DNA from 3 places in the Chryseobacterium shigense genome. Region 3 is predicted to be linked to each of the others. Evidence: riboswitches for the same ligand, from Rfam matches in the RefSeq annotation. Region 3 holds a riboswitch; each other region holds the start of a gene.
What was found. A riboswitch is a leader RNA that binds a small molecule or an ion and turns the genes downstream of it on or off. The one in region 3 is predicted to bind cobalamin.

Region 1 (10,553 bases), 110 kb from region 3:
GTTTCAGCTTTTGGTAACACCGCCCAAAGGATGATGTAAAGCAAGAAAACCAGTGTTGATGAAATAGCTGCTGTAAAAATTCCAAGGATGAAAATTCCCAGCCAGATCGCTCTCATTGCTGTAATATCCATTCCTACGTAGTGAGCCAGACCTGCGCAAACACCTGCGATTTTCTGTCTTTCAGGGTCGCGGAACAATTGTTTTTTATCAGAATATTCGGTTCCTGATGTATTGGTTCTTTTCGTATTTTTCTCAGAATAATAAGCCTCTTCCTGCTCTTCGATCTTTTCAGGAGTTCCGATCTGTGCGATTACTTTCTCAACGTCAGTATCATTAATCACTTCGCGTTTTCCTAAAGAATCTCTGAAGATTTCTACCATTCTTATTTCTATATCATGCATTACCTCTTCTTCCTCGGAAGCATCCAGTGAGCTTCTCAGGGCATTCAGGTAATCGCTGAGCTTTATATATGCGTGTTCTTCTATCGTGAAAGAAAAACCTGCGAGTCCTATTGAGAGTGTCTTGTTCATAGCTTTGTTTTTTAAATTTTTTGAGTGATTTGGTTTACTGACGCTGTCAGTTCTGCCCAGGTATTTTGAAGTTCATCCAAGAAAAGTTTTCCTTTTTCTGTGATCTGGTAATATTTTCTTGGTGGCCCTCCTGTAGATTCTTCCCATCTGTAGGAAAGGAACTCGCCGTTTTTCAGTCTTGTAAGGAGAGGATAGAGGGTTCCTTCCACCACATCCAGTTTTCCTTTTTTAAGTTCATCGATAAGGTCGGAAACATACATTTCACGATGATTGATGAGACTTAAAATACAGAATTCCAGAATTCCTTTACGCATTTGCGCTTTGGTATTTTCAGTATTCATCTTTAATAAGTTTTGTTAATTAGTTATATATTCAGAAAAATGTTCCTAGCTAGTTGAACCTATTCTGATTTTACATTACAAAGATATGTAAATAAAATGGTATTATGCAATACAAAGTAGTGGAAAAATATTTATAAATACTGTAATATATTGATAATCAGTTAATTTATTTTTATTGAATTTTAATTTGAAAATGTTTACCGTCTATTTTTTGATTACTTTTCCACTGAGGCGGACAGGTCTCAGGGTTACAAGAGCTTTTTTCCTGAGGGTGTTTTGATGAGATTGAAAAGAGAAATCTTTATAGAACTTACGGACGATAAGCGCCATTTCCATCATCGCAAAATGTTCTCCTATGCAAAGTCTGGGACCGGCTCCGAAAGGGTAGTAGGGCAAATTTTTAGCATTCTCATCATCAAAACGCCCGGGAATAAATGTATCCGGGTGCTCCCAGTACTGGGGATTTCTGTGTAATCCGCTTATATAAAGAATAATCTGTGTACCTTTTTCCCATGAATACTCCTTGAACTGATCATCATTCAACGCTTCACGGTCTATTGCCCAGGCCGGAGAATGCAGTCTCATGGCTTCTTTGATAATATTTGTGGTAAAGGATTTTTTCATTAAAGATTCCGGGGTGAAAACAGCATCACCTTCTTCCTGGATTTCTTTTTTCAGCTTTTCTTCTGCTTCCGGATTTTGACTGAGCTCATAAAAAATAAAGCTTAATGCATTGGCTGTGGTTTCGTGCCCTGCTATAAAAAGAATCAGCATCTCGTCTATCAGCTGTTCATCCGTCATAGGAAGTTGGGTGTCTTCATACCTCGCCTGGATCAGCATATCCAGCAGATCATTTTTTTCTTCAGAGGAAGTTCTCCTTTTATCCAATATACCCTGAATGATGTGTTTTGACTCTTTACTTTTCTGAACATTCTTCTCAATGATCCCCAGAAGACCTAAAAATTGTGCATAAAACGGCAGTCTGATCTCTTTAGTGGAAATTTCCTGAATTTCAGTAATGATCCTACTGAGCCTGTGTACCGTATCTTCATCTATATCAGAACTGAAGAGGGTTTTAGCTACAATATTGAATGCCAGCGTATGAAAGAAATCATAAAGATCAACTTCATTCCGGGCTGTAAACAAATCAAATGCTTTTTCTGTTTCATCTTCTATAATGGAAGCCAGACTGGTAATTTTTACCTTGCTGAAACCGGGCTGGATCAATCTTCGCTGCCTGAGCCAGTCTTTCCCATTGTTGGTCAGTAATCCTTTTCCCAGATATTTACCAAGAGTAACGGACTGTATCTGAGATTTATAGTAATTTTTATGATTACTTTTTAAAATATACTCAATGAACTCTTTATCCTGCGAAAAAATGAACTTTCTTTTCACAAAAACAGCGTTGATATAGTAAGTATCACCCAAGAACCTGTGATTACTGCTAAAAACTTCCAAAGGGTGATTTGCTCCCTTAAATAAAGAATATAGCTTTCTTGTTCCTTTAACTTCGGGAGGATAATTGAATGTGGGATTCATAATAAATTTTAAACTAAAATTACAACTAATCCATATAATATCAAATGACTTATTTTTGCAGTATGAAAATTCAGAAAGAAATAGATTTTATCCTGGCAGTTGACGCTTTAAAAAACGTACAAAGACGAAACTATAATGCCGATGATTCCAGGCGGGAAAACACCGCCGAACATTCATGGCAGATTATTATTCTGGCACAGATCCTTTATCCATACGCTAAAAACCGTGCAGATATTGATCTTTTAAGGGTAATAAGAATGCTTTCCATTCATGATCTGGTGGAAATAGAAGCGGGAGACACTTTCCTTTTTGACGAAAAGGCAATGGCAGGGAAATTTGAAAGAGAAAAAGTTTCAGCACAGAAAATCTTTGGAATCCTGGACGAACCTTTACGTACCGAGTTTTTTGAACTGTGGCTGGAATTTGAAGAAGAAAAAACTCCGGATGCCGTTTTTGCATGTTCCATTGACCGCATTATGCCGTTTATCCTGAATTCCCATACTTCAGGGAAAAGCTGGACGGAAGCCGGTGTTACTGAGAAACAGATCAGGAATATGCTGGAAAATGCTATTACAAGAGCATCGGACGAAATGGGAGAGGCCTTTGAAACGCTATTGAATAGAAGCCTGGAGACTGAAAAAGTAGTCAGATAACCCGTATTTGATAAGATTTGAAGTTTCGGGCGGCCGCAGGCCGCCCGAAACTCTTCTGTAATCAGAATTTACAAGATTCTGATCGGCTTTTTAAATTCATCAATAGCTACAAATGTAAAATCTCCTACAATGGCTCTTTCTCTTTCGTAAGAATACATCTGTTCCGTATAGATTTCTACATTCACCTTCATACTTGTTTTCCCCACATAGGAAACCTTTCCGATAAGCTCAACAATTGTTCCGGCGGGAATTGGTTTTTTAAAATCAATCTTATCGCTGCTTACGGTTACCACTCTTTTTCTTGCAAAACGGGTGGCTGTGATAAAAGCTACTTCATCCATCAACTGCATGGCAGTACCTCCGAAAAGGGTATCGTAGTGGTTGGTAGTGTTAGGGAAAACCGCTTTAAAAATTCTGGTTTCGGATGCTGCAATTCTTTCTTCTGTAGTCATATTTCATTATTAATTAAGGCGAAATGAAATACTATTAAAATAACAGAACAATAACAGGAATCATAAGAGTTCCTGAAGCAGTCCATCAGATCAATAAACTTCAGATCGCGAAAGTTTCTTGTGTAAAGAAATAGGCAGGTCTCCTGACTTGTAACATCTTGTATCTCCTTCCCGTGCCCTGCACAGTGGATCTTTGATAAAGACTTCAGTTACTTACAGTTGCGCGACAGTCCGTGATTTTCACACGGTTCCCTTTTAATCTGCGGTAAGCAGAACCAGTTTCTGTGATGAATTAGCGTTACACTTTTTCAGTTGCAAAAATAGGAATATTACAGAGAAAAAAGGCAATTATTCCGGACTATTGTAAATAATCTGGCTCATTACCTTTCCTTCCTTGATGGTCCAGAGCGTAACATACCTGTTTTCACCGGAGCCGTTAATCATATAAAGGTAGATATGATCATTGTCGAGCGCTGTTACTCCAACATTATTGAAATCCATAGTAGGCTGGAACATATTTTTAATCGCTTCCCTTACAAAAACGGAACCTCTTCCCGGCTGCTGAACCCTGATGGATTTGATTTCCGTCATACCTTCAGGAAGCGCATCCTTGATTCCCCACGGCTTTATCTTATCTATAGTAAGAATTTTTCCGCTTGCATCCTTTTCCTGCTTTCTGTACCCTGCATTGGAAGGATAAACATCAATAACGACCTTCGTTCTTTGGGCTGTCGGGATTTTTGGATTGCTGTTATCTGTAAAAATAAGTGACTTTCCGTTCTTGGATTTTGAAGGAGTAAATTGCGGAAGCTGGTCTATAAAGGCAATTCGGCCCTTATTTACCATTCCTTCCTTCTCAAGGTTTTCGTATCTCACAAAAGGTTTTTCCTCATCCTGCTTTTCAGGATATTTGATCCATACCCATTCCGTTTCTCCCGGAGCAGGCTTTACATAAACAAATACATCACCTTTACGCATCCGGATTTTGTCTACGATTTTTCTGTAGTCATCCTTGTGGACACGTACGTTAGCATAACCTTCTTCAGCTTTTACAACACCAAAAGGAACTTTATTCTGTCCCTTAACAAATGCTAAGGAAAAAAGACTGAAAGCGGATAGGTACAATGCCTTGTTTATGGAAATCATTTTTATGAAATTTTTTAATCCTTCAAATATATAAATTAAATGCTTTTTGCTCTGTAAAATATAATGGTATTTGATTAAAACTATCAATTTTTTCTGAAAAATAATATAAAACTCTTCATGAGAATCTTATTTTATAATTTTGAGAGTAATTTTTAAAAATCTTAATATATTTCAGCTTTTTGGAAGATAATTAAATTGCTGTAGCTCTTTAACATCTTTTATCCTTCTCAGATAAGTTTCAGACAGAAGATAAATATCATCAGCTATATCTAAAATGATACTGTAATTGTGATCAGAGATAATGATTCCTTTGTTTTTTGATTGGGCTTTAATGATTGTTTTCAGTTCATCTACAGATTTTGGAGAAACCCCACTGAAAGGTTCATCCAGAAGAATAAATGCTGAGTCGCAATGTGTAATAATTAAGGTTTCAACAATTCTTTTCTCGCCGCCTGAGAGATTCCTGACAGTTTTATCTAAAAATGGCTGTATCATTTTTAAACTGTACAGAACTTCTGTATTTTCTTTGGTACAGAACAGAGGAATAAGCTTTTGGATCTTGCATTCTTTGGGAAGAAAGGAAGACCGTTGTGGCAGATAAGCAAGTTTGTTTTTTCTGTCAGACTGGTTTTTGAGAATAGAATCATTAAATTTAATAAACTGTGTATCTCCTTTTGCTGTTCCGAAAATAATTTCCATCAGGGTAGATTTTCCACTACCGGATGGACCAAATAGCGCAGATATTCTTCCTGTTTCACAACTTAAATAAACATCCTGGAGGATTTTTCTCTGGCCGAAAGATTTGGTAACACTGTCAACGTGAAGCTTGTTCATAAGAATTTAGTGATAATTTTAAGAATTAAACCTAACGATACAGTGAGCATCCACAAAAAAAGTTTTGAAAAACCAAAATGGGCATAGAAAAAGTATTCACTTTTAAGTCTGATATCATAGATAAAGAAATGGAGAAGCGGAAAGATCAGGAAAAAACAAAGCCCAAAATTTTCAATACTGAACTGACTTAAGAAAGATATCAAAAGTGAAAATAAAACAGCAGGAATGATTAGTTTTTTATAAAAAATCCAGAGAACTGATAAATCTTTATCCATAAATCAAAAGTAAAAATAAAATCCGGCTGTATAAAATTAATACCTGAAGAAAATAAAATAACGCTGAAAAAAATCAGCGCTATTTATCAATTATTTTAAAAGTTATGGAATTGTGAGTGATTAAATCCTTTCCAGCTCATCCGCATCAATCGTCGTCTTAAATGTCCCGTAGTTCACGATTACTTTATTCTTGGAAATTTTTTCAATAGTTCCCACACTTGTGCTTCCCGGGATACGAACACGCTGGCCTTCTTTCATCCAGACGGCGCGGTCTGTCTTACGTTTTTCTTCCAGTTTTTCGTTGGTTTCAGCAATCTTTTCAATCACTTCTTCCTTTTTAAGCTGTTGCGTAATCTTTCTTTTAACGACCTGAAGACGTTTTGATTCATCCTTATCAGCACCTATCTTTCTGAATTTTTCCTGTTCAAGCAGCTTTACAAAATCCTTCACAACATCTTTTCTGGATTTTCCTTTCACATAACTGTCTATAAATGTTTCAATCTTGTTTCCAAACTGAAGCTTACGGTGTTCCTCCTCATACAGCTTTTGGAAATTGAAAAGCTTTTGTTGCAGCTGGTCATTCAGTTTTTGCAGGTTATCACGTTTATCTTCTACAGATTCTTTTCTTTCTGCAAGATCGGTTTTCAGTTTTTCAACCTCAAATTTTTCCTGCTGAAGTTTCACAATGGTCTTATCCAGGTTCACAATATCATGTTCCACTTTCTTTTTGGCAGCATGAATAATAAATCTTGGGATTCTGTTTTTCTCTGCTACTTCAAAAGTAAATGAACTTCCTGCCTGTCCCACTTCCAGCTTATACATAGGTTCCAGCGTTTCTTCATCAAAAAGCATGGCGGCATTTTCAGCATGAGGCAGCTGTTCTATTACCAGTTTGATATTCGTATAGTGTGTGGTAATAATGGCAAAGCTCTTTTTATCATAGAAATATTCCATGAAACTTTCCGCCAGTGCACCACCAAGTTCAGGATCAGATCCTGTTCCGAACTCATCAATAAGAAGCAATGTATTACCATCAGCTTCGCGGATAATTCCGGACATTTTCTTAAGCCTTGATGAATAGGTAGAAAGGTGATTTTCAATCGACTGGTTATCACCAATATCAGTCATGATCTTTTCAAAGAAGAACATTTCAGACCTTGGATGTACAGGAACTAAAATTCCGGTCTGGATCATCAGTTGGAGTAACCCTACTGTTTTCAGGGTGATGGATTTTCCTCCCGCGTTCGGCCCGGAAATACAGATGATTCTGTTTTGATCCGTTAAACTAAGGGTTTGTGGGAAAATAGTCTTGTTTTCCGCTTTATTTCTCAACCATAACAGTGGATGGAATGCATCTTTCAGCTTTAATGTTCTGTGACGGTTGATCTTCGGAAGAATTCCGTTGACAAGCTCTGCAAATTTAGCTTTTGCTCTGGTAAGATCAAGATCAAAAATATAAGCCTGGTATCTCCAGAGCTGAGGCTGGAATTCCGCCAGTTCTGAAGTCAGTTTTCTGAGAATCTTGTCTATCTCTTTCTTTTCTTCCTCTTCACTTTCACGGAACTTGAAATAGTGTTTTACCACACTGTCCGGCTGAATATAAGTAATGGAACCTGTTTTTGAGATTCCCAGAACTCTTCCTGCCACTCTTTTCTTGAATCCGGATTTTACGGCTAAAACCCTCATGTCTTCAATAATCGTTTCCCGGATATCATCCAGAAAATCACTTTGTCCGTAATTAAATAAGGCCCGGTTGAAGTTTTCCTGAATAGCCTTTTTAGCCACCTGAATTTCAGCACGAAGCTCTTTCAAAACAGGAGAGGCGTCACTTTTTACTTCTCCGAAGCGGTTAAATACTTTGTCTACCTTGTCAATAATCTCTTTCTTAAATTCAAGTACAGAAACATCTTTGATCAAAGTAGGGAACGTTTCTGGCATGGTTGGGAAAAACTTCTGAAGTTTTCCTATCTGCTCTGTTAACATTTTTATCTTAATGAAAGCACCATTTTCCAATCGGTAATTCTCAATCAGCATTAATTTCAGCTCATTTTCGATATCTTCATATTCATCGAACGGAATTGCATTTGAACTTTCAAAACTCGAAAGATATTCCGACGTTTTTTTCAGTGAAAGTTCCGCCTCGTCAATTTCCATCGGACGAAGTTGAAGAATTTTTTCTCTCGTTTTCGGAGAATACGCAAATGGAGAGATCTCCGCGAGCAATTGCGGAAACTCTAATTCGTTTAAATCTTCTTTATTTATATACACACTGCAAATTTAGTGAGAAAATGTGATTATTATGTATATTTGAGATATTTACAAAATTAATGATACAAACTGAACGATTACTATTAAAAGAAATCAATGAAAGCTACGTTGAAGATATTTTGCGGATCAGAAGTAATGAAGTTACCAATCAATTTGTGAAGAGAAATTCTCCGAAAAACAATTATGATGCGTTGCAATTTATTTTAACTATTAAAGAAAGAACCAGGAATAATCAAACATTTTATTGGGGAATTTCTTTAAAAGACCAACTCAATCTCATCGGAACGATTTGCCTCTGGAATTTTTCAGAAGATAGAAAAATAGCGGAAGTAGGTTATGAATTGTTACCCGATTATCACAGAAAAGGAATTATGTCCGAAGCATTAAAAACTGTATTAGATTATGGGTTTAATGAACTGCATTTACAGGAAATTTTAGCTTTTACGAATAAGCTCAATGAAAATTCTAAAGGACTTCTGTTAAAGCATCATTTTGTTTTGGAAGAAGGGAGAGTGGATGAAGGTTTTCCTAATAATTTGGTTTTTAGTTTGAAGCAATCAGATCAATAGATGAAATTAGGAAGAAAGAAAAGATTGATGAATGAATTTTACAGGCAACTGAAAGAAAAGTTTCCTCAGGTTTCAGATACTGTAGTAGAATTGACTGATTCTATTCACAGCAATAATTGTATAAGAATAAATGTTTCCGATCATGAAGATCAAACCCTTAAAAAATTAGCTGAAGAATTTGAATATAAGATCAATCATACCTGTTCCAAATGTGGAAGAGCAGGGGATTTTGCTGATCCTTTCTGTGCCAGATGTTATTACAGGATAAAATGTAAATATTCTGTGAAGAAAATCAACCCAGCAGGCTTTTCTGTATTTAAAAATTTTTATCGGAGAAATAAATGGGTTACTGTAAAATGGAATAATCTTGATAGAGTGGAATTATCAGAGTTTGATACAGTTTTACGTATTAATTTCTTTTTAAAGCCTGAAAATATTTTCAATAGAAAAACAGATTGGGATGAAAACAGCTTTTCCGTATTTGAACTTGAACAGGGTTTTTATAAATTATTGAAGAATGTACCGGATTATTTGTTTTCTGAAAACAACCTATATAAGAAAAATGAAATACTGACTTTAGAAAGTTGTGGAATTTGTGGTTATATTGCAAAAAGTAAAAATCAGCCTTGTTTTGTTTGTGGAGAAAGATATTTACATGACTCGGATCTGTCGGAAAGAATGAAACAGAAATATTCTTCAGCTTTTGAAATCAATAAATCTTCACAAATACATTATTGCCTGCAAACTCAGAAGAAATACCGCTATCCAAAAAGAGAAAAGGAATTTATAAAAGATCATCAGCATAAAATTTTATTTTCAAAAGATGAACTGCAGCAAAAACAGGAAAATTAAAAAGCTATTGATATGAAATTTAAATTCTTTATATTTTCTGATGTAAGACAGAAGTTTGATATTGCCTTTTTTTAATTTATATTTGATTTTTTATCAGGCTAATCATGAAAAAAATTTTAACAGGTATCATTGTACTGGCTGCTATTTTGTTTGTCATTCTTCAGGTATTCACGTGGTATAACGGAAACAATATCATGAGCAATCAGGCTGTACTCAAAATTTATATGGATATAAAAGATGAAGATATGGATGAATATTTTGGGGTGGAAAAAGGAACGTATAATAAAGATAACCATATGATTGTTTGCAATCTTCCTGTTCAGCCTGCTCCATTTAAACAGTATCAGCAGGTAGTTGACTTTGATATTAACAGTATTGACTGTAATGAAAAATATACCAAAGGAGACTATGTTAAATATGATGAAACGGAACTTAATGATGATCAGAATGCAACACTCTTCATTGTTAATAAAAACTATTCACATCCGGTAGGAATGGCAGATAATCAGCTGGAAAAAGCCAACAGTAATATTGTTGCTACAAGACAGGTACATCTTGATTATCAGATGGCAGCAATCAATCATATTGTTTTAGCCAAAGACAGAGTATATGAATATTGTAATAAATAAATAAGAAATGACCTGGACAGAAGTTTTAGCCCCCATAAAAAATACAGAATACTTTACCGGCCTTTGGGAAAAAGTAAAGCAGGAATATGCAACCACAAAAGTTTTCCCACCGAAAAACCAGATATTCAGAGCATTGGAAATTACCCCTTTTGATGATGTGGAAGTGGTAATTATCGGGCAAGACCCTTATCATAACGATTACCAGGCTAATGGTTTATGTTTCTCAGTTTCTGAACAGGTTACCGCACCGCCATCCCTTAAAAATATTTTCATAGAACTGAAAGATGATTTAGGGGTGGTAAGAACGTCCAAAGAACTGGATGATTGGGGGAAACAGGGTGTTCTGTTATTGAATGCTACATTAACCGTTCGCGCCCATTCACCAAACTCTCATAAAGATCTGGGCTGGGAAAAGTTCACAGATTTTATCATTAAAGAAATTTCAGATAAAAAAGAAAATGTGGT
Region 2 (10,553 bases), on a different contig from region 3:
ATGGTATAATACAGGTCGTTGAAAGTCGGCATCCTGAAAATCCTTTTATAAAATGCTCTTACTGTAAAATTATTTGATTCAAAAGGCTGGTAACTGAGAAATGCAGAAGGTGTCCATTCCGTTTTATCAGGCGATTTTGCATTTTTTTCTACATTTTCATGAACAAAAGTTCCAAGAACGCTTCCAAGAAATTTGAATCTGTTCCACTGATAAGTTGTTGCAAAAGCCAGTAATGAAGTATACCGCGTTGGATATGAGAAATCCCTCAAACTCGCATCCAGATTATTATACTGAAGATCAAAGCTTGCGCTCACATCCCAGTTTTTGTTGATGGAGTAAATGTTTGATGAAGAAAAATAAAGTTCCCTCTGAACATAAGAATTATCTATAGGCAAAACGGTTGTAGCTACATTAACGGTATCCAGGAATCTGGAATAATCATAAGCAAATTTGGCTTTAACCTGAGTTTCAAATTTTGGAAACAGTTTTTTCCTGAAACCGGCCTGCACAAAATAGTTTTCATCCAGCATTTGCTGTCCTTTCGGGCCAAAGTCATTGTTTACAATGGCTGTAGGAATTCCCCGTTCCGAAATATACCCGTAACCGCGTACATTCCAGCTTCCGTCATTAATGGTCCCGTTAAAAGCAGCTTCAAAACGTTTGCCTCGGATATAAGAATCGTATCTTCTGGCAATAGTATCATTGGCAACAGATCCATCTGAATTCTTTTTTTCATATTTATACTTATACAAGCCGTCGCTCTGCACAAATTCCGAGCTGAAACTTGCTGAAACTTTATCTGAAATCTTCTGTTCTAAACGAAATGAAGGGTTGAATAAGCTAATGGAACCGAGCTTAAGTTTAACTATTAAATTGGTTTTCCGATCCTCTTTAAAAACCGGTACTTTAGGCTGAAGATAAATAGATCCTGAGGACCCGAAATCCTTTGCCGGCTGAAAAATTTCGCTTTTCTGACCGTTATACAATGAAACCGACTCAATATCATCCAGTGAGAATTTTCCAAGATCCACTACTCCATTCTGGGCATTCCCAAGCTGAATTCCATCGTAAAACACTCCCACATGCTGGCTTCCCATGCTTCTGATATTGACCGTTTTCAAACCGCCCATCCCGCCGTAATCTTTGATCTGTACTCCGGAAAAATACCGTAAAGCATCGGCAACAGACTGGCTGTTCAGTCTTTCGAGCTGTTCCCCGGAAAGAACCTGAGCAGGAAGAATTTCTTTAAAGTCTTTTTTGTAAATCCGGACCGGAAGAATGGTTTTCTCCCGGATGGTATCTCTGGATTGAGAGAATATAAGTTGTGAGGTTATCACAAACAATATGACAACTCCTTTTTGAAACCGTGAAACAGTAAGTTTTCCGACCATTAGCTCATTTGGAATAATGATGCCTGCTAATGGATATAGGTATAAGGTAGCAACAACAAAGCACAGCTGATACTGCACAAAGTTATTGTTGTCCTAAGCTTTATTCCACGAAAGCATCAAACGTTCATCCTCCGGCAGGTCTTCTGACTTACTCCGTTTTTGAAATCCTTCCCATTAAAAAACAGTGGATATAATCTTCAAAAACTTTGATGTGGAGCTTACAGCAGCGGGTCTGTTCCGGATTTTCACCGGATTCCCTTTTAAGTGCTTTTTACAGCGCACCAGATTGTGGCAAAGATAGAAAATTATTGACAGATGCAATACACGGCATAATAAATTAATTCTCAATACTATGAAAAGAGCAGATTTGTTGAGTGATATACTAAAACTGGTGGCTTCGAGAACCTCGGCCACCAGTTTTTAGAAATTATAATTAAGAGTACAATATTTCTATTAATAATGAACATTGAATAACCCATATTTGGTGGCTGAGGCTCTCGAAGCCACCACTCCTGTCAGATTCCAAAATTGATAAAAATACTGAACCGGGATTTCGCTTCAATATCTCCTCCTGCAAGATTGGAATAAGTGGGTAACATTACTTCCCCACCCAAACTGAATTTTTTATAAGAAGCCTCAAAACCAAACTTTCCATACAAAGCGCTTCCGGCTGTGTTGGGTAATACTTCATCAAACTGTTTATTCTTATCATAAACTTCACCCTGAAGTCCGGCTTTGGCAGAAAAAATTGTTTTTTCGTTTCCTGCGACCTGATAAAATCCTGTCATTGCGTAATTCCATTGATTTCCGAAGCGGTAATGTTTCTTGTTCTCTGTTTTCACGGTATAATCTGTATTAATCAGAACTGCCAGTTTATTTTTCTGAAATTTATAATTCAATGCAGCCTGATAGTCCCAGCTTCCCGTTCCCAGCTGAAAACTTGGATTGACACCTGAGATTCCTTTTTCATCAAATTTACCTAAGGGAATTTTTACCCCAAAACCGCCATTGAGCTGATGAAAATTATCTTCGGAACTGATTAACCTGTATATTCCCATGAGATTCATATCTCCGATACCGTTAATATTGATATCCCCCCGCATTGTTTTCTTCTCATGAAAATGGAAAGGCAGGCTGGCGTAAATACTGAGCTTCTTTGTCAAAGGAATTTTACCCCAAACCTGAAGCGTATTGAAATACTGGTCCTGTGTGAGATTTTTTACAAAAAGGTTTTCTTTGGCCTTATAATGCTGGGCAAAATACTTTACACCAATAAACTGGGGATTCAATAAAGATTCAAAACCTGAAGAGCCGTTTCCGGCTGCACAGCCACATGCGTCACAATCATCCAGCATTCTGCTGATTTCATTTCCAATATAAAGGCTGTCATTCATTATTTTAGCCTGATATGTCAATGATAAAGTCAGGCTGAGTATAAAAATTATTCTGTTCATGATTATTTTCATTCTGCAAATTTTGGATTGGAAATAAAATTTTTATCAGACAGGGTTTTCAGGAATACAATGATCAACTGCTTTTCCTGACCGTTCATTGCAATACCGACATGACCGTTCTGTTTCAGCTGCGGATCAAGGTTGGGATTATCTTCCACACTATCTGAATAGAAATTAAGAACTGCTTCCAATGTATAAAATCTGCCGTCATGCATATAAGGTGCGGTATATTCTACATTTCTGAGACTTGGCACACGGAATTTCATCCAGTCTTTCTGGTCCAGGGTTACGCGGTAACGGCCCGCATCTTTGAACTGTTCATTATAATACATTCCTGAATTCCTGAAGCTTTCATCGGTAAATAATTCCCCGCTGTGACATGAAGCACATTTCTGCTGAAAAAGAGCCATTCCCTGAGATTCTTCAGAAGAGAAAATTTCTTTTCCCTGTTTCATTCTGTCATATTTTGAATCTGCAGAGATCATGCTTGCCATAAATTGTGACAATGCTTTTAATATTCTCTCTCCGGTCACATTTTCATCGCCATAAGCTGCCATGAAGAGTTTTTTATATTTCTGGTCGTCTTTTAGTTTGGAAATGACATCAGGCATTGAACTGTCCATTTCATTGGCATCTGTAATGGGAATGATGGGCTGCTCGTTCAGGTTATGAATTACCCCGTCCCACATATATCTTTTCAGAAAAGCCATATTCTGAACAGGTGGTGCATTTCTGGTTCCGATTCTGTCATCAACTCCATGACTTACATTATGGCCGTGATGGGTAAAAGCATTTTCCTGAATATGACAAAACCCGCATGAAATGGTATTATTTCTCGATAGTCTTCCTTCATAAAATAATTTTCTGCCCAACTCCACTCCGTTTTTGGTAATGGGATTTCCGGATGCATCAAAAGTCATTTCAGGGAAATAAGACGGAAACTGCAACGGATAAGATTCATCTTTTTCAAGTGGCTGGATCACCTCATCAGAACAGGATATGCAACCTGAAAAAACAATGATAACCAATATTATCTTTAATACAATCTTAATCATTGTGTACATGATCTACTTTAAACATTGCTGTAAGGTTATCTGTAACGTCTACCAGATGCTGACTTGATCCCATCATCATATTATTGGCTGTATCTAAGGTAAGAGACTTACTTCCGCTCAGAAACTGATTGAGATCTGAAAGGATATGTACGGAAGGTTTTATCTGCGATGTTACTCTGGCAGTAGTGGGAAGATTCAACGTAATTTCCCGGTAAAGGTCGGGAGTATTATTAGCGGTTACATTTCCCATATTTCCTGTGTGATTCATGAATTCCATATCTGCTGCAGTTGCTCCGTATTTTCCTTCCAGTTTTACGAAAATATAACCTGCTGACCAGGACCAGGACATCCCTTTCTGCTTGGCTTTGTTCCAGAATTCTGCCTGACCGTCCTGCCCCAGCAGATAAGCTTTCTGACTGATCCCCAAACCGAATTTTATTTTTGGCACCTACATACAATTTGACACCAACATTTAAAAATATTATCTATTCCACATAGGTAGTATTTTTTATTATTTTTCACTATTTTTGGAAGAAATCTTAACTTTTAATTATGGATGATTTATCAGATGATTTCATGAAATTTCATGATGAAATTATATGTGAAAATGCACAACTTAAAGCTAAAATAGAAGCCTTAGAAAATTTAGTAAAATCTTCAATATTTCTATTGTTTGATACCTCAAATTACAACCAATTAATGAAAGAATATGTATTAAAACAAGCAAGTGATTTTGATAGTATTTCACGGCGTAAGCAAGTTTATGACTCTCGATTTAGTACAGACATAAAACGTGAATATCAGTTTAATCTTAACCAATTACTTGAAGAACTAAAATAATTTAGATTTAATATACTGTTCTTAATATTTAAAATTAACTCAAAAACTTAAATTTTGAATATCTGTATATAACTATATAAAATATTCAAAATGGAAAATAACGAAAGGCTTATAACAGCATGTATAAAAGACGAAAATGATAATCTTACAGCAAAATCTTGTTTCTTTAATACTATTGATGAATTAACCAAAGAAATTGATGACCACATCAATGAACTAAAGTTACAAAATACAGAAATCTACATCGATGATTATAATGAGATTTTTTCTGAAGATGAGAAAAAGATTTTAGCTGATAAAGGTTATCATCTTGATACATTGTAATTGATTATGAAAATCAACATATTATTACCAAATAGTCTTCATATAGAAGGCTATTTTTATTTTGTTACCAATTTATTGTAAGTCAAATTGCGTCCTTTGATGTTTGAAATCAAATGCATAAATCTTTCATTTGGGCTCATTTTTCTTGTGTTATATCTTAGAACAAATTCATGAAGATATGCTTGTATATGGTTTCTTGAAATAACTCTATAAACACCAAAAATAGCTCGTTTAATATTACTCCAAATATTTTCTATTGTATTTGTATGAGTTGTTCCATTCACGTATTCTTTCTTTTTATGGTTTACTCTTAAATGATTAATATACTTAGGCAAACCATCATACCCTGGCCATTCGTCAGAATGAACAGTACTGGTCATTTCAGCAATTTTTAAAATCCAAGGTTCTAATTCTTCACGTTTTGTAGATCCCACAACCATAATGACAGCTTTACCACCTCGTTGTACCAATCCAAAAACAGGAACTTTATCGATTAAACTTCTTCCTTGCGATTTTTTAACCTTTTTATTAGCGTGTCGATTTTTATTTTTCCCACCTATAAATGTTTCATCAACTTCAATATCTCCTGACAATAAAGTAAAATTCTCAAACTTACAAAACTCTCTTAATTTGTGTAATAGCAACCATGTAGTCTTTTGTGTCAAGCCTGAATCTCTATGTAATTGCATTGACGATAAACTACCTTTATGACTTGTAAAAAACCATATTGCTATTATCCAATCCTGAAACTTTATATTTGAGTTCTTAAATAATGGGATATGTCTTATAGTGAAATACTTCCCTGTGTTTTTACACTTGTATTTATGCTTACATTTATAAACTTTTGATGTCTTGTCAAATGGCGAAACGGGCTCTCCATTCCAAAAAATTTGTTCTAAAAAATCTATACATTTTTGTTCAGTATTGAATGTGTTTATCAATTCCCTAATAGATTTAAACTTCAATTGATTTAAAATATCCATATGTTCTCATTTGAACATATAGTCCGGAAAATGGGGATTTTATAAGATGTTTCATGGAATGTAACGCTAAAGTTTTGCTAAATAAAAACAAGATTATTCATCTTCAGAAAAACTCTTTATATTTGTTTAAAATTATGGATATAACATATCTATAAAACATTTTTCGAACACATTAAGAAGGTGTAAACTTATTGTCTCTAACGAATCTGGTAAATTATTTAGGACGATAATAAGTAAACTGACCTACGCTATACTTTTATGGCGTGGGCTGTTGCTTATTCGTCCATGGCTTACCAGAGCCCGTTAGAGAATTAGTTAGCAGTCCCACGCTTTCTTTTTTATCTAATAACAATTCTTCTTCGGGACTCGGAAGAAATTAAAAATCACATTTATGATTTATTGCATTATGGATTTCCGTAAGGAAATTAACCCTTTACAAAATAGTTTTGTAAAGTTTAAACTATTAGAAAACCTATTTTAAACCATGAAAAAAATCCTACTATCAGTAGCTATAATGGCTACAAATTTTGCATTTAGTCAAATCACACTTGAAACAACTTACACATCAGAGAATCTACAAGTTTATACAAATGCAACTGAAACAAATTATTATTCTGTTGGTCAGAATCTTACAACAGTTAAGATTTACAATGCTAATCACACATTGAAAAAACAATTTTCACCAACTATTCCAACAGGGTATTCAATGAATATAAGTTCTTATAACAATTTCATTCTATCTAAAAACATTTTTAATACAGATAATCTTTTAGAAATTGTTGTTGTTTTTAGTAAGTATGATAATGGTCTTATAAACAAAATTGTAATCTTTAATGAAGACGGACAAATAGTTAAAGACTTTGGAGAAAATTATAGATTTGATGATGAATTTGATTTCTATGTTTATCATGACAATACAACCAATACTAATAAATTAAGGCTATACAAAGTCACAATAAACTCTACTGAAATCTATAATCTTTCGACGACTTCACTTGCAGCAAAAGAAGTCCAATCTCAAAATAAACTATCTGCATTTCCAATTCCTACAAACAAAATATTGAACATTATAAACCCAGATAATGGAGCTAATAAGGTTCAAATATATGATACATCAGGAAAGTTGGTTATGAATAAAGTTTTCAGTTCTAATGAGGACAAAATAGCTATTGATGTTGAAACTCTTACAAAAGGAATTTATATCTATAAAATTGGAGAGTTGAGTTCCAAGTTTATTAAGAATTAAAATTGACTTCAAATAATAATCCCACTGACAAAAAGTGGGATTTTATTATGGTTTTCCGTAATAAATCTGGTATTTTTCTTTGTAATTTTGTGAAAATTAAAATATTATGAAAAAAATCTCAACCTTTCTAATTCGTATTGAACTATATAATTCTGAAGATGCTGATTACGATGATCTTCATGACGTTATGTTTGAAAACAAATTTTCAAAAAAACTTATTGTTAATGAAATTTTATATCAGTTACCAAGGGGGCAATATTGCTCATTTGATGAAATTAAGGATGACGAAGGAAACTTAATTGATAATGAAGACGAAGTAGGTACAATAGTTATAAATTCAATTCAAACAGTTTGGGAAGATTTTGGTCTGACAATAGCAAAAGTTGATGGTATAGTGAAAGCGTATAATCTTAAAACTATAGAATAACGTATTTTTCAGAAGTTAATAAAACCTGTTCTATATTTTTCTACATCATGTTTATAATCTACGAAAATATCACAATTAGGTTTTTCAATGGCTACTACAATATAATTTAAGGGTCTATCTGGTTTTATTTCATTTGGTATTGTGTAAAATCCACGTCTTTTAAATTCTTGAAATAATTCTTCATTAGTAATTTTTTCGATGTTTTTGTTTTCTGTATTTTCCATTTGGGATTAATTTTAAGTTATATTATTCAAAAAGAGGACACAAAGTCCTCTTTTTCTTTATATAAAATCCGTAAATAAGAATCACTATAAGATAGTTCTATTAATAGATTTTAAAGTTGGTGTCAAATTGTATATAGATACCTTATTTTTTTATAATTATTCTTCGGAATTCCGTTCAGGTCAATATAAATAATTCCGGCTACGGCATCTGCCTGATCTATGATAAAAGCTCCTTTATCAGGGTTATTTTCATTGTATTTGAATTCATTTCCGTTTTCATCAATTAATGCGATATTACTGATGACATATTTCAGGGTTGAGAATGTATGTTTTTGCCCGGCAACAGATGTCTGTACTGTTTGATTTAATACGATATCACCCAGGTTACTGAATCCGTTTTCAAATTTGAGTTGTAAACTTCCTGATGTGGTATCCTGTGGATCATCGTTATCAGTGTTCCGGCAAGATGATAAGGTGAATAAAGTAATGGCAATACATAATAATGATAAAAATTTGTAGATTTTCATTTTGATTTTTTAAGTTGAATTTTTGAAATAGAAATGCTTTTGAATGAGTGAACATTCATTTTTTTAAACCACAAAAGACACAAAAGTTTTTGGACACTTCAGCTATTCAAAGTGTATGTGAAAAACCAAATAGAAGAACACTTAAGTTTTTTTGATAATCTGTGATTATCTATGTAAGACTATATTTTCAAAAATTATTTAAAAATACAGCTGAACAAAGTGTTAAAACTCTTGTGGCTTGTGATGATTAAAATTGAGCTTAAAAAACCGGCGGTTTGAAAATTTGTTTCAGAAACAGAAAAGAATAGGCTGTTTCGTAGAGAAAACTGAAGTTTAAAGAAAGAAACTTCTCTGCTTTTTGGATTGTAGTAATTTCAGGAAGTGTGCAGATATCCAGGATTTTTTGTCCTGAATTCTTAGTTTTATTCAAAGGCGAGGAATCTGAATCGTTCGTCTTCGAGAGTTCTTTGCTCAAATAGCATTTTCCGTTGCAATGAAGCTCCGGCTTGCTCTTATTGATACAAAGAACTGTGGAAATATAGTCATAATTTACAGCATACTCCATCAATGGGATCAGTGGTCTGAACGCCATGTAAAAAGTGAGGAATATGCTGCAAACTAAGTTCATTTTTTATTTTTTGCTTACTGCTTCATCGTATCTTCTGCTTACTTCTTTCCAGTTCAGCACGTTCCAGATGGCGGCAAGATAATCTGCTCTTTTATTTTGATATTTCAGATAATAGGCATGTTCCCAGACATCAATCCCTAAAATTGGAGTTCCTTTTTCCTCTACTACATCCATTAAAGGGTTATCCTGATTTGGTGTTGAAGAAACAAACAGTTTTCCATTCTTATCTACAGAAAGCCATGCCCATCCGGAACCGAAACGTTCTGCCCCTGCTTTGCCTATTTTCTCTTTGAATGCATCCATGCTTCCGAAGGTTTCATTGATGGCTTTTGTCAGTTTTTCAGAAGGCTGTGTATTTTTTACAGGAGTAAGCACTGTCCAGAAAAGCTCATGGTTATAGTGTCCTCCGGCATTATTTCTTACTGCCGGGCTAAGTTTGGAAACTCCTGAAAGGATCTGAAAAAGGGTCTGCTTTTCCTGAGGTGTTCCCGCAATGGCTTTATTCAAATTGGCTACATACGCTGCAGCATGTTTTGAATAGTGAATTTCCATAGTCTGGGCATCTACTGAACCTTCCAATGCGTTGTAGGCATACGGAAGCGGTGTCTGCTTGAACTGCCCAAAAGCGAATTGTGCAGCAAATACGGCACTTAAAGCTGCTATTTTCAAAATCTTCATAATGTTTTGTTTTATGGTTTAACAATATTTTTTATTTAAAGAAAGGGAGGTGGAGGATGGAAGAGGGAAGTTATTTCAGTCTGAAAACTACTCTATTCAATTAAAACTGATGAGAACCATTGAAACTTACCTTATCAATAACTCCCATCTTCTGCCTTCCATCTTCCATCCTTCTTTATTTCAATAATTTCTTAATATCCTCAATCAATATTTCCCGGTCCGGATGATATTTCCCGTTGAGTTTTGGTGTTCTCCCTTCCGGATCTTCATAATTCAGACCTGAATAATAAAGGATCGGCATATTGTCTTTATTATACCTGCAACGGATGTTTCCTTCTTTATCTACAAGGGCAATCATACCGCTGTGGTTAAGACTTTCACTCTCATCTTCCTTATCTCCTACATAAATATTGAACTGGTCCGCCAGCTTTCCGATATAATCTCTGTCTCCGGTAAGAAAATGCCAGTCCTGGGATTTTGCTCCTACACTTCTGGCATGTTGTTTCAATACTTCCGGTGTATCATTTTCCGGATCTATGCTTATGGAAATAATTCCAAAATCGGGGCTGTTTACCTCATCTTCAATAAACCTCATATTGCGGTTCATCACAGGGCAGATAGTGGGGCATCTGCTGAAAAAAAACTCTACGAGATATACTCTTCCCAGCATATCTTTATTGGTAATTTTCCTGTTATTCTGATCTGTAAGTTCAAAACCGGGAACTTTCATTACGGTATACAGATTCTTTTTAAAATACCCCATGCCCACACCTATT
Region 3 (10,553 bases):
ATCTTTGGGAGGAGTAGAATCTTTAGCGAATCATCCAGCATTGATGACACATGCTTCCATTCCGGCAGATAAACGTGAAGAGCTGGGTATTACAGACGATTTGGTTCGTTTAAGCGTTGGTATTGAAGACTCGGAAGATCTTATTGCAGATCTTGAGAGAGCATTTTCTTAATCCTTTAACATCAATCATCATGAGAAGGATTCAGTTATTTTTAATCTTAAGCTTTTTCAGCCAGATTGCATATTCTCAGGTAAAAACTACCGATGAATTGTATAAAACAGCTAAAAAGCTGGACAGCCTGATATTTGATATAGGATTTAATAAATGCGATCTTTCTCATTATGATACTGTCATCAGTGATGATCTGGAATTTTATCATGATAAAGGCGGAATCACAGAGGGAAAGACAGCTTTCATTGCTTCCATTAAAAACAATATCTGCGGAAGTCCGAATAAAGTAAGAAGAGATCTTGTTCCCAACAGCATGAAAGTTTACCCGTTATACAGCAATAATGCCCTGTATGCTTTTGTACAGGAAGGAGAGCATGAATTTTTTGAATTTTCCAATGCAAAATGGGTGAAAGGAAGCCGTGCAAAATTTACTATTTTATGGCTTCTGGAGAATAAACAGTGGAAAATGAAAAGAGTACTGAGTTACGACCATCATTTATAATCAATATGAAAAATACCAGAAAAGCTACCATTCAAGACCTGAATCAGTTGGCAGGGCTGTTTGACCAGTACAGAATTTTTTATCACAAAGAATCAGATATTTCTTCTGCTGGAAACTTTCTACAGGAAAGAATTAACAATAAAGATTCCGAAATATTTGTTTCAGAAAAAGATGGTGAACTTACGGGATTTGTTCAACTTTATCCTATATTTTCCTCCACAAGAATGCAGCGTTACTGGCTGCTGAACGATCTTTATGTAAATGAAAACCACAGAGGAAAAGGCTATTCCAAAGAACTGATTGATGAAGCAAAACAACTTTGCAGATCATCAAACGCCTGCGGAGTCCTTCTGGAAACAGGAAAAAGCAATGATGTAGGGAACCGGTTATATCCCGCATGCGGCTTCGAGCTTTATGATGCTGTGAACTTTTATGAATGGACGAACAGAGAGAATTAAAATGGGAATGGTCGATAGTAAATTTTACGATATTAGTTAATGATCACCCATTGCTTATTACTCATCATTTATAGTTAAAAAAATATGTCAGATTTTCAAAAATACGTACAAAGATATTTAGACCAGATTCCTTCTGAAAACTGGATCGAAGAATTAAAAATTTCAGGTGAGAAAACGGTAAAACTGTATTCAAACCTTACAGAAGAACAGTCTCTTTTTGCTTATGCCGAAGGAAAATGGACGCTGAAAGAACTTTTACTCCATTTATCAGATACCGAAAGAGTATTTCAATATAGGATTCTGGCTTTTGCAAGAGGCGAAAAAGCTGAATTGCCTGGCTTTGATGAAGAAGGTTATGCCGCCAGTTCTTTTGCAGATAAAAGATCCCTGGAATCTCTACTGGAAGAATATAAACTTGTCAGAAAATCTTCCCAAATTCTTATTGAAAGCCTTGAACCATCTGCTCTCAAGAGCATAGGAGTTGCCAATGGAAATGAATTGGCAGCAGAGACAATCGGAAAATTGATCGTAGGACACAATTACCATCATGTAAATATTATTGAAGAAAGATATCTGCCGGGATTGAAATAAAACCTAGATTAAAAATTTAAATGATATACATAATTCAATAGGAACGGGCTTTAGCCCGTTTTTTTAATGAAAACCATTTAAATCCGGCTTTAGCCAAAACTTAAATAAAAAATATTATTTTTGGTTAAAACAACACAAATGTCATTTATCAAAATTTATATTCATCTTGTTTTTTCAACAAAAAACCGGATACCTCACTTGAATACATTTGATTTAAGAATAAAAGTATGGAGGCATATTAAAGAGAATGCTTCAAAAAAAGAAATATTTTTAGATATGGTGAATGGTTATTCTGATCATTGTCATTGCCTGATTTCTTTAGGATCCGGTCAAAATATAGAAAAGATAGTTCAACTTCTGAAAGGTGAATCTTCTTATTGGATTAATAAAAATCAACTTACAGCAGATAAATTTTCATGGCAGGACGAATATTTTGCTGTGTCCGTTTCTGAGTCGAAGGTTGAAGCTGTAAGAGAGTATATTAAGAATCAAGAGAAACATCATCAGAGAAAAAGTTTTACAGAAGAATATCAGGAATTTCTTGAAAAGAATAATTTTAAATAAATTTTGGCTGAAGCCTTGATAATTTATGTTTTTTGTTAATGGGCTAAAGCCCATTTCTATTGAATATGTTGGTTTTTTCGGTAAGACATCTGTCAGGATTGAAATACTAAAACATGGTTTAAAGATTTAAACGGTATATCATTCAATAGGAACGGGCTTTAGCCCGTTTTTTTAATAAATCAATTCTAATAGGGCTTTAGCCAAAATCTAATAATCTAAACAGAACATTTATCCTCATATTTTTGGCCGAATCTCGTTGTTTCTTTACCTTTATACGCAGGTTTTAGGCCCTGGAAAATTATGGAAAACATTATTGAAATATTAAAATCCGGTGGAACAATTCTTTACCCTACAGACACTATCTGGGGAATTGGTTGTGATGCTACCAATATAGAAGCTGTCAATAAAATATTTGACATCAAGAAAAGGGAAAAAAACAAATCCATGATTATTCTTGTAGAGTCTGAAAAGAGGCTTCAGGAACTTGTGGATGTGCCGGAAATGGCCTGGGAAATTATTGATCTTAGTGAAAAGCCGGTAACTATTGTTTATGAAAATCCCCGCGGACTTCCAAAAGAACTTCTTGCTGAAGACGGAAGCATAGGAATCAGACTGATAAAAACAGATTTCTGCAGAAAACTGATTACAAAACTGAATAAACCTCTTGTTTCAACTTCTGCCAATTTCAGTGGTGATAAAAGTCCGTTGAAGTTTTCTGACATTTCAGCGGAAATCATTAAGCTGGTAGATTATGCGGTAGAAGAAGACAGGGAAAAGATTTCAAAATATTCAGGTTCTTCAGTAATAAAAATATGGAACGACAACAGGATTAAGGTGCTTCGAGAGTAAAATTCTGCAACAATTCCTTCAATTTAAAATCTTGTCAGTGTATACCGGCAGGATTTCTTTTTTTTAATTTCTATCTTTGCATTCTTCAACTGATAAAAGACATGCCATGAACCACCAAAAGTTTGCTGAAGAATGGATCCGTGCCTGGAATTCCCATGACCTTGAAGATATACTTTCTCATTATACAGAAGATATTGAAATTACAACACCCATGATCGTAATAGCTACGGGAGGAAAAGAAAGTACATTAAAAGGAAAGAATGCCGTCCGTGAATATTGGAAAAAAGCACTGGACAAATTTCCGGACCTGCATTTTGAGCTGATAAAATCTACAGGAGGAGTAAATTCGGTGGCACTTTTTTACAAATCTATTATGGATAAACATGCTGTGGAAGTTATGTTTTTTGATGAAGAAGGAAAAATTAATAAAATGTATGCCCATTATGATTAATGGAAAAGATGCATTGCTAGAAAAGGACGACCTATTTATTAAAGATGAAAATTAATCTTGCCCAGAATAAAAATTTAAAGCTTTTCAAGATCATTGCTGAAGCTGCGGAAAAAAACAACCAGTCGGTATATATTGTCGGCGGTTATGTCCGTGACCTTCTGATGAAAAGAACAGCGTCTACGGATATTGATTTTGTAACAGAACAAAGCGGTATCGAGCTTGCGCAGACTGTTGCAAAGGATATTGACCCTAAATTAAAAGTTTCTGTCTTCAAAACATACGGAACTGCCATGATTAAATACAGAGATCTTGAGCTGGAATTTGTAGGAGCCAGAAAAGAAAGCTATACCGAGAACAGCCGCAAGCCGGAAGTGGAAGGCGGAACGCTGGAAGATGATCAGAAAAGAAGAGATTTTACCATCAATGCGATGGCAATTTCTTTGAATAAAGCCAATTTCGGAGAGCTGGTAGATCCCTTTAATGGAGTTGAAGATCTGGAAAAAGAAATTTTAAGAACTCCGCTGGAACCCGCTCAAACCTATTCTGATGATCCTTTGAGGATGATGAGAGCCGTTCGTTTTGCTTCAACATTAAACTTTACAATTGAGGAAAAGTCCCTGAACGCTATAAAGCAGGAAGCAGAAAGAATCAAAATTGTTTCTATGGAAAGAATCATGGTTGAATTCAATAAGATCATGATGTCCAAAAAACCTTCCGTAGGATTGGGATTAATGGAAGAAACAGGACTTTTAAAGCTGGTTATTCCCGAACTCATAGAACTGAAGGGAATAGAAGAAGTAGAAGGACAGACCCATAAAGACAATTTCTACCATACATTGGAGGTAGTAGACAATATTTCTGAAAATACAGATAATTTGTGGCTTCGTTGGTCAGCATTATTGCATGATATAGGAAAAGCTCCTACCAAAAAATTTGTTGAAGGAACCGGATGGACTTTCCATGGCCATGAATTCTTAGGCTCAAAAATGGTAAAGACCCTTTTCCAGAGATTGAAACAGCCGCTGGGAAGCGATATGAAATACGTACAGAAAATGGTAAAACTGTCATCCCGTCCCATTGCTCTGATTACAGATGACGCTTCAGATTCTGCACTGAGAAGACTTTTATTTGATGCAGGTGAAGATCTGGAAGACCTGTTTACCCTGTGTAAAGCAGATATTACAACCAAAAATTCCAGAAAACAGGAACGGTTTAAAAAGAATTTCGAATACGTAGCAGTGAAGATCAAAGAAGTGGAAGAAAAAGATCAGGTACGTAACTTTCAGCCACCGATCACAGGAGAAGAGATTATGCAGATGTTTAATCTTAAGCCTGGAAAAGAGATCGGAATTCTGAAAGAAAAAGTGAAAGAAGCAATCCTGGAAGGTGAGATTCCCAACGAAAAAGAAGAAGCTGAAAAGTTTGTTATTGCCGAAGCTGAGAAACTGGGGCTGAAATATAGCTAAACTTACAATATAAAAAAAACGGGCTACGGCGGGACAAAGTCCCGCCGTAGCCCGTTTTTAATAATCCCCGAAATAAAATCCGGCTGCTTCGTAGAAGCAGCCGGAAAAAAACACAAATGATGAAAAAAAATAAAAAATTATATTATAATACCGGAGTATTAAATTTCTTAGTTAGCATAAACGGAATTTGAACCGATACCTGCAGTAAATGATCTGATTACAGAACCTGAAGTGCTGTATACTACAATTTTACTGGCCTGTGTGAATCCGTTTGAATCCGAAGTGAAAATCTTGTCATTGATTACGCTGAATCCGTATAGAGGAGAAAAATCATCCACACCGTTCGCAACAGTAAACAAAGGTGATGCAGGCACTGTTGTGGCGCTCATATCCATACCGTATACTTTTTTCCCTGAAGTGAAATAATATTTACCGTTTGAAATTTCGAGATTGGTAGCATTCGAAATACCTGTTAAAGTAGTTGTTTTTGTGATGCTGCCTGTGCTTGAAATCTGGTAGATATAAGAATCTGCAGTTCCCGCTGCAATAGCATATACATTTTGATTGTTTGAAATGATCTTGTTGATATTTCCGGCCGGTAATGTAATGGTGGACTGAACATCATTAGTAGAAGTATTGATGTAAGAAATTTTATTTCCATAACCGAATGAAGCATTCTGTACGAAAATATTGTTTCCTGCCTCCACAATCCTTTCAGCAGCATCCGTAAAAGAGATTTTTTTGATGAAAGAACGGTCTGAAACCCTGTAAATACTCACAAACTTATCCCCTAAATATTTATCATTTGTTACATAAATATTATTGTTGGCAAAAGCCATATAACGTGGAGTATTAAGTTCGGCTGTAATTTCGCCGTTTGCTTTGAAATTATAACGGTTTACGATTTGGATTTTATTCGAGTTATTCAATAGCAGATAAGCATTTTCACCGTTGAAAGCAACCATCTGTAAAACGTCACCCAATTTGGCACCACCGTTGTTAAGGGCGAAAACGTTATCCTGTTTAAGGTTCAGGTCTGCACTTACAAACGTTACGTCTGCTTCCGGTTTCCCGAAAGTACCTTCATTGGCAATCAGAAAACCGTTGCCGTAGAATATTTCCTGCTCATCATTACTGTCACTGTTACAGGACACAATGCCCGAAAGAAGTGCAAAAGCAAAAAGAAAATGTAGAAATCTGTTCAGTTTCATAATATTTTTAAGTTTAAAAATTAATGGCTGCATAAACACTGTAATTTCTCTTCGGCATCGGATAATAAGATACCGTCTGGTAAACAGTGTTGGTTATATTATTTACTTTAAATCCTAAAGTATATTTTTTGAAAAGTGTGGCAGAAACTCCTGCATTTAAAATAAAATAAGGGTCAATTGCTGTTGATCTTTGCTCATCACTAGTAGTATAGGTAAGACCGTTAAATAATCCCTGAGCATACAGCTTAAAGAAAGAATATCCATATTCTATATTTCCGACAGCTTTATGAACCGGAACATACATCATCTGCATTTGGGATTCTTTATTTATTGATTTCGAATAAGTATAGCCTCCATCCACTTTCAAAGCATGTTTTCCGAAATTTTTATTCCAGGTAACCTGGGATTCCAGACCGTAAGATTCAACCCGGGATGTATTGAAGGGAGCCCAATATCCATAAGACGTCGGAAGCCAGTTAATAAGATTCCTGATGTCCATATAATAAGGACTTAAAGTCACTTTAAAATCCCCGAAGCTGAACTCATTATTCATGTCAACATTCGTAGAAGTTTCAGACTTTAAATCCAGGTTTCCTCCCGGTTGCCAGTAAAGATCATTAAAAGAAGGAAATCTGAAGTTCCTTGAAAAATTAATCCCTAAATGATACCATTGTAAAGCATCCCATTTTCCTGAAAAAGAATACAGAAGCGGAGAAGAAATACCTTCTACAAAATCCTTTTTGATTCCTCCTTCAAAACGGAGATCTTTCGTTGCAAAATATCTTACCAAACCGGATAAGGAACCCACATTTCTGCTGATAGAACCAATTCCGGACTGATAGCCTTTGCCTTTATTCACCTGAAATTCACCGATTGCATTGATGTTTATTTTTGGGGAAATGAAGTAGTTGAAATCATTTTTGAAAATATAATTCTTTCCCTCCGCACCGCTTGTTTTAGGCTGGTTAAGATCTGAGAAATACTGGAAATTATCTTCCGTATAAGCTGCTTTTAAGCTGTTGGAAAGATTACTTTTATTGATATCCCATGCAATCAGGCTTCTTACAGTCTGTGCATTATATTTTGTCTTATTGCCGTTCTGCTCAAAAATAGGGTAATGCTGTGAGGCATCAAACATTTGGTTCTGCCATGAAATAGTCTGATGATCAGCAATTTTATAGGATACTCCGATATTTGCAGAAGTATTATAATACTTTCCGTTGATATTACTGAATCCCGTATTTCCCACAACGAATTCAGGAACTTTATAATCATTCTGGCTCGTTACATAACTTCCGGAAACTTTCACACTCAATTTATCATTGCTGAAAGAAGCCTGGACAAAATTATTATAAGTATCAAAAGAAGCCGCTTCCGAATAAACAGAAGCTTTAAATCCTCTGTTGAAATCCAGAATATTATTTAAATGAATACTTCCTCCAATGGCACCACTTCCATAAACCACACTTCCTCCACCGGCTTTTACATCAATCTGATCATATCCGAAAAGGGGAATATTATTCACATCTCCCTGTCCCAGAAAACTGGAATTGATATTGATTCCATTCCATACAAAAGCGGTCTGCTGGGCAGTAGTTCCCCGGAATGACGGTGAAGAAACAGCTCCACGACCGTTTTCCTTAACATAAATAGAAGATTGGAAACGTAAAAGTTCAGAAAGATTAGTTGAATTTTTTTCTACATCTTTTGGAGTAAGAGTACGTACCGGATGAAAAAGTTTCACTTTACTCATCTGGCTGTCGAAAATATAAATAGTATCAATGGCTTTCTCCTGTCCGAAAAGAAAGCTGCCGTAAGATGTACAAAGCAGTAATAAAGACCTTTTTATATCCATACTATTTTACTTTTCCTCCGAAAGTAATACGTTTTTAGTTATAATTCTGGCAGGTCTCCTGACTTTCGCTTTCTGTGCCTTCCCGTGTAAACAGTGACTTTTTACAGAAATTTTTAATGCGATCTACAGTTGCGGGGACAGTTTGGGCGTTTCACCCAATTCCCTATTATTTCCAAAATGCTGGAAACCAAAATTTTTGCAAAGATAACTTTTTAAATGTATCCCACAAAAAAGGTAAAAGTCAATTGTGAATTATGAATGATCAATTTTGCTTTGAAGAGAAATATAAAACGACTTTTTCAAATCCGGATGTTCACTTGCAAAGCAAAATTCACTATTGACAAAACTTCATCCTACAAAAATGATGAATCAAAATAAAACGGCAGCAGATCCTTAATAGAATGCACCTTTACCACTTCATCATTCATGCTTGAAAAATAAAGATCGATGTTTTCATGCTGCTTGGTTTCATATTCTATTAAACTTTGCCTGCAGGCTCCGCATGGTGGGATAGGAGGATTTTTTTCATGGAATTCTTTTGGGCCTCCCACAACAAAGATCTTTTTCACCTTTACATCAGGAAAATTGGCTGCTACCCAGAAAAGAGTGGTTCTTTCTGCGCAAAGCCCTGACGGATAAGCCGCGTTTTCCTGGTTGTTCCCGGAATAAATTTCACCGTTTTCCAGCAGGACAGCACATCCTACAAGGAAATTCGAGTAAGGAGCATAGGCATTTTCACGGGCCTCTTTGGCTCTTTCGAACAGTTTTTTTTCTATTTCGTTCAGTTCACTGCTGTTTTTAAAGTGCTCGTAACCGATCTGTATGTCTTTTTTCATATATTAGTCAGACTAAAAAATGGGGGCTAAAATTACTCCTTTTTCACCAGTTGGACAACGTTTTTTTTATTCATCCATTAAATTGAAATTCAAAAAGATAATAATGTTATATACACCAATACAATTCAGGAATATAGAGCTGAAAAACAGATGGGTAATGTCTCCCATGTGTATGTATTCATGCGAAAACGGACTTGCAAACGATTTCCATTTCGTACATTACGGAAGCAGATCCCAGGGCGGAACAGGACTTATCGTGGTTGAAGCTACGGGTGTGGAACCACGGGGGAGGATTACCAACCACTGTATGGGAATCTGGAACGATCAGCAGGCAGAAGAGCTGCAGAAAATTGTTGAATTTGTTCATTCCCGTTCAGAAAGTAAAATCGGGATACAGCTTGCCCATGCAGGAAGAAAAGGTTCTACCTGGAATAATCTGCAGATTTCTCTTGAAGAAGGCTGGGAAACGGTAGCGCCAAGCGCCATTCCATATCATCCTGCTGAAAGGATTCCGCATGTTTTAACTGTTACTGAAATTAAAGAACAGGTTCAGAATTTTAAAAACGCGGCAAAAAGGGCTGTAAAAGCCGGTTTTGATGTCATAGAAATTCATGGAGCACATGGATACCTGATCCACCAGTTTTTATCACCGCTTTCCAATATCAGGACAGACGAATATGGCGGGAGTTTTGAAAACAGAATCCGCTTCCTTATTGAAATTGTAGATGCCGTTAATGAAGAGCTTGACGAAAATACCGCTCTTTTTGTAAGAATTTCCGGTACCGAATATGCTGAAAACGGATGGAATATCAACGACAGCGCAGAACTTTCCAAAATCTTGAAAGAACATTCTGTAGATTTGATAGATGTTTCAAGCGGAGGAAATATTCATGGGGCTAAAATAGCTGTATTTGATGGCTATCAGGTTCCTTTTTCATCTCAGATCAAGAAACAGGCAAACGTAAAAACCGGCGCGGTGGGACTCATTACAAAAGCGGAACAGGCTGAAGATATTCTGCAAAAAGGAGATGCAGATCTCATATTTATTGCACGGGAGATCCTGAGAAATCCATATATTGCCGTTCAAGGATCATTTGAAACGAAAGAAGACTGCTTCTTTCCCCACCAGTACACAAGAGCAAAAATTTCATCATAATACAGGGAATGGATATTGAAGACTTTATGCTTACCTGTCCCAGCAAGAAGTTTCTGGGAATAGAATGCCTGGGGTGTGGTGCCCAGAGGGCAATTCTGCTGGTATTTGAAGGGAAGTTTTCAGAGGCTTTTCAATTGTATCCGGCAGTTTATACATTGCTTCTGTTTCTTTTTATCTTAGGGCTGAGCTTTACAGACAGAAAAAGGAAGTATGGCAAAATCCTTATGATCATGGTTGTGGTAAATCTCATCATCATGATCACATCCTATTATTATAAACACTTTTATATCCATTCTCATTGATAAAATCAATGTAAGTACTGTATTTTTTTAATGCTTAATAGAAGTAGGTAGAAAAAAAGTCGTAGAATTACTACAAAATATAAATCTGTTTGGTAAAAACTTTTTAAATTAGAGCATGAAGTCTATCTTTGTTAGAATAA

Region 1: another riboswitch for cobalamin. It lies ahead of HNP36_RS08810 (acyl-CoA thioesterase); the one in region 3 lies ahead of HNP36_RS09355 (TonB-dependent receptor plug domain-containing protein).
Region 2: another riboswitch for cobalamin. It lies ahead of HNP36_RS13785 (TonB-dependent receptor plug domain-containing protein); the one in region 3 lies ahead of HNP36_RS09355 (TonB-dependent receptor plug domain-containing protein).

What each region holds. Positions count from the first base shown of each region.
Region 1 is NZ_JACHLC010000001.1:1,906,842-1,917,394, reverse strand. Features, by position in the region: gene HNP36_RS08830 (PspC domain-containing protein) at 1-530, opposite strand, end outside; gene HNP36_RS08825 (PadR family transcriptional regulator) at 542-871, opposite strand; gene HNP36_RS08820 (cytochrome P450) at 1,076-2,410, opposite strand; gene HNP36_RS08815 (HD domain-containing protein) at 2,473-3,063, shown strand; gene HNP36_RS08810 (acyl-CoA thioesterase) at 3,132-3,515, opposite strand; cobalamin riboswitch at 3,631-3,810, opposite strand; gene HNP36_RS08805 (hypothetical protein) at 3,864-4,661, opposite strand; gene HNP36_RS08800 (ATP-binding cassette domain-containing protein) at 4,833-5,495, opposite strand; gene HNP36_RS08795 (endonuclease MutS2) at 5,891-8,038, opposite strand; gene HNP36_RS08790 (GNAT family N-acetyltransferase) at 8,098-8,607, shown strand; gene HNP36_RS08785 (hypothetical protein) at 8,608-9,459, shown strand; gene HNP36_RS08780 (hypothetical protein) at 9,564-10,088, shown strand; gene HNP36_RS08775 (uracil-DNA glycosylase) at 10,096-10,553, shown strand, end outside.
Region 2 is NZ_JACHLC010000003.1:220,387-230,939, reverse strand. Features, by position in the region: gene HNP36_RS13785 (TonB-dependent receptor plug domain-containing protein) at 1-1,391, opposite strand, end outside; cobalamin riboswitch at 1,507-1,692, opposite strand; gene HNP36_RS13780 (transporter) at 1,907-2,845, opposite strand; gene HNP36_RS13775 (cytochrome-c peroxidase) at 2,854-3,900, opposite strand; gene HNP36_RS13770 (MbnP family protein) at 3,893-4,348, opposite strand; gene HNP36_RS13765 (hypothetical protein) at 4,453-4,740, shown strand; gene HNP36_RS13760 (hypothetical protein) at 4,831-5,064, shown strand; gene HNP36_RS13755 (IS1595 family transposase) at 5,121-6,047, opposite strand; gene HNP36_RS13750 (T9SS type A sorting domain-containing protein) at 6,532-7,293, shown strand; gene HNP36_RS13745 (hypothetical protein) at 7,400-7,720, shown strand; gene HNP36_RS13740 (hypothetical protein) at 7,729-7,944, opposite strand; gene HNP36_RS13735 (MbnP family protein) at 8,067-8,471, opposite strand; gene HNP36_RS13730 (hypothetical protein) at 8,731-9,099, opposite strand; gene HNP36_RS13725 (superoxide dismutase) at 9,103-9,777, opposite strand; gene HNP36_RS13720 (SCO family protein) at 9,953-10,553, opposite strand, start outside.
Region 3 is NZ_JACHLC010000001.1:2,020,975-2,031,527, reverse strand. Features, by position in the region: partial or broken gene HNP36_RS09400 (cystathionine gamma-synthase) at 1-172, shown strand, start outside; gene HNP36_RS09395 (nuclear transport factor 2 family protein) at 192-674, shown strand; gene HNP36_RS09390 (GNAT family N-acetyltransferase) at 680-1,132, shown strand; gene HNP36_RS09385 (DinB family protein) at 1,217-1,723, shown strand; gene tnpA (IS200/IS605 family transposase) at 1,862-2,287, shown strand; gene HNP36_RS09375 (L-threonylcarbamoyladenylate synthase) at 2,588-3,136, shown strand; gene HNP36_RS09370 (nuclear transport factor 2 family protein) at 3,243-3,587, shown strand; gene HNP36_RS09365 (CCA tRNA nucleotidyltransferase) at 3,632-5,053, shown strand; gene HNP36_RS09360 (hypothetical protein) at 5,221-6,264, opposite strand; gene HNP36_RS09355 (TonB-dependent receptor plug domain-containing protein) at 6,278-8,119, opposite strand; cobalamin riboswitch at 8,150-8,326, opposite strand; gene cdd (cytidine deaminase) at 8,473-8,955, opposite strand; gene namA (NADPH dehydrogenase NamA) at 9,059-10,111, shown strand; gene HNP36_RS09340 (DUF2752 domain-containing protein) at 10,120-10,413, shown strand.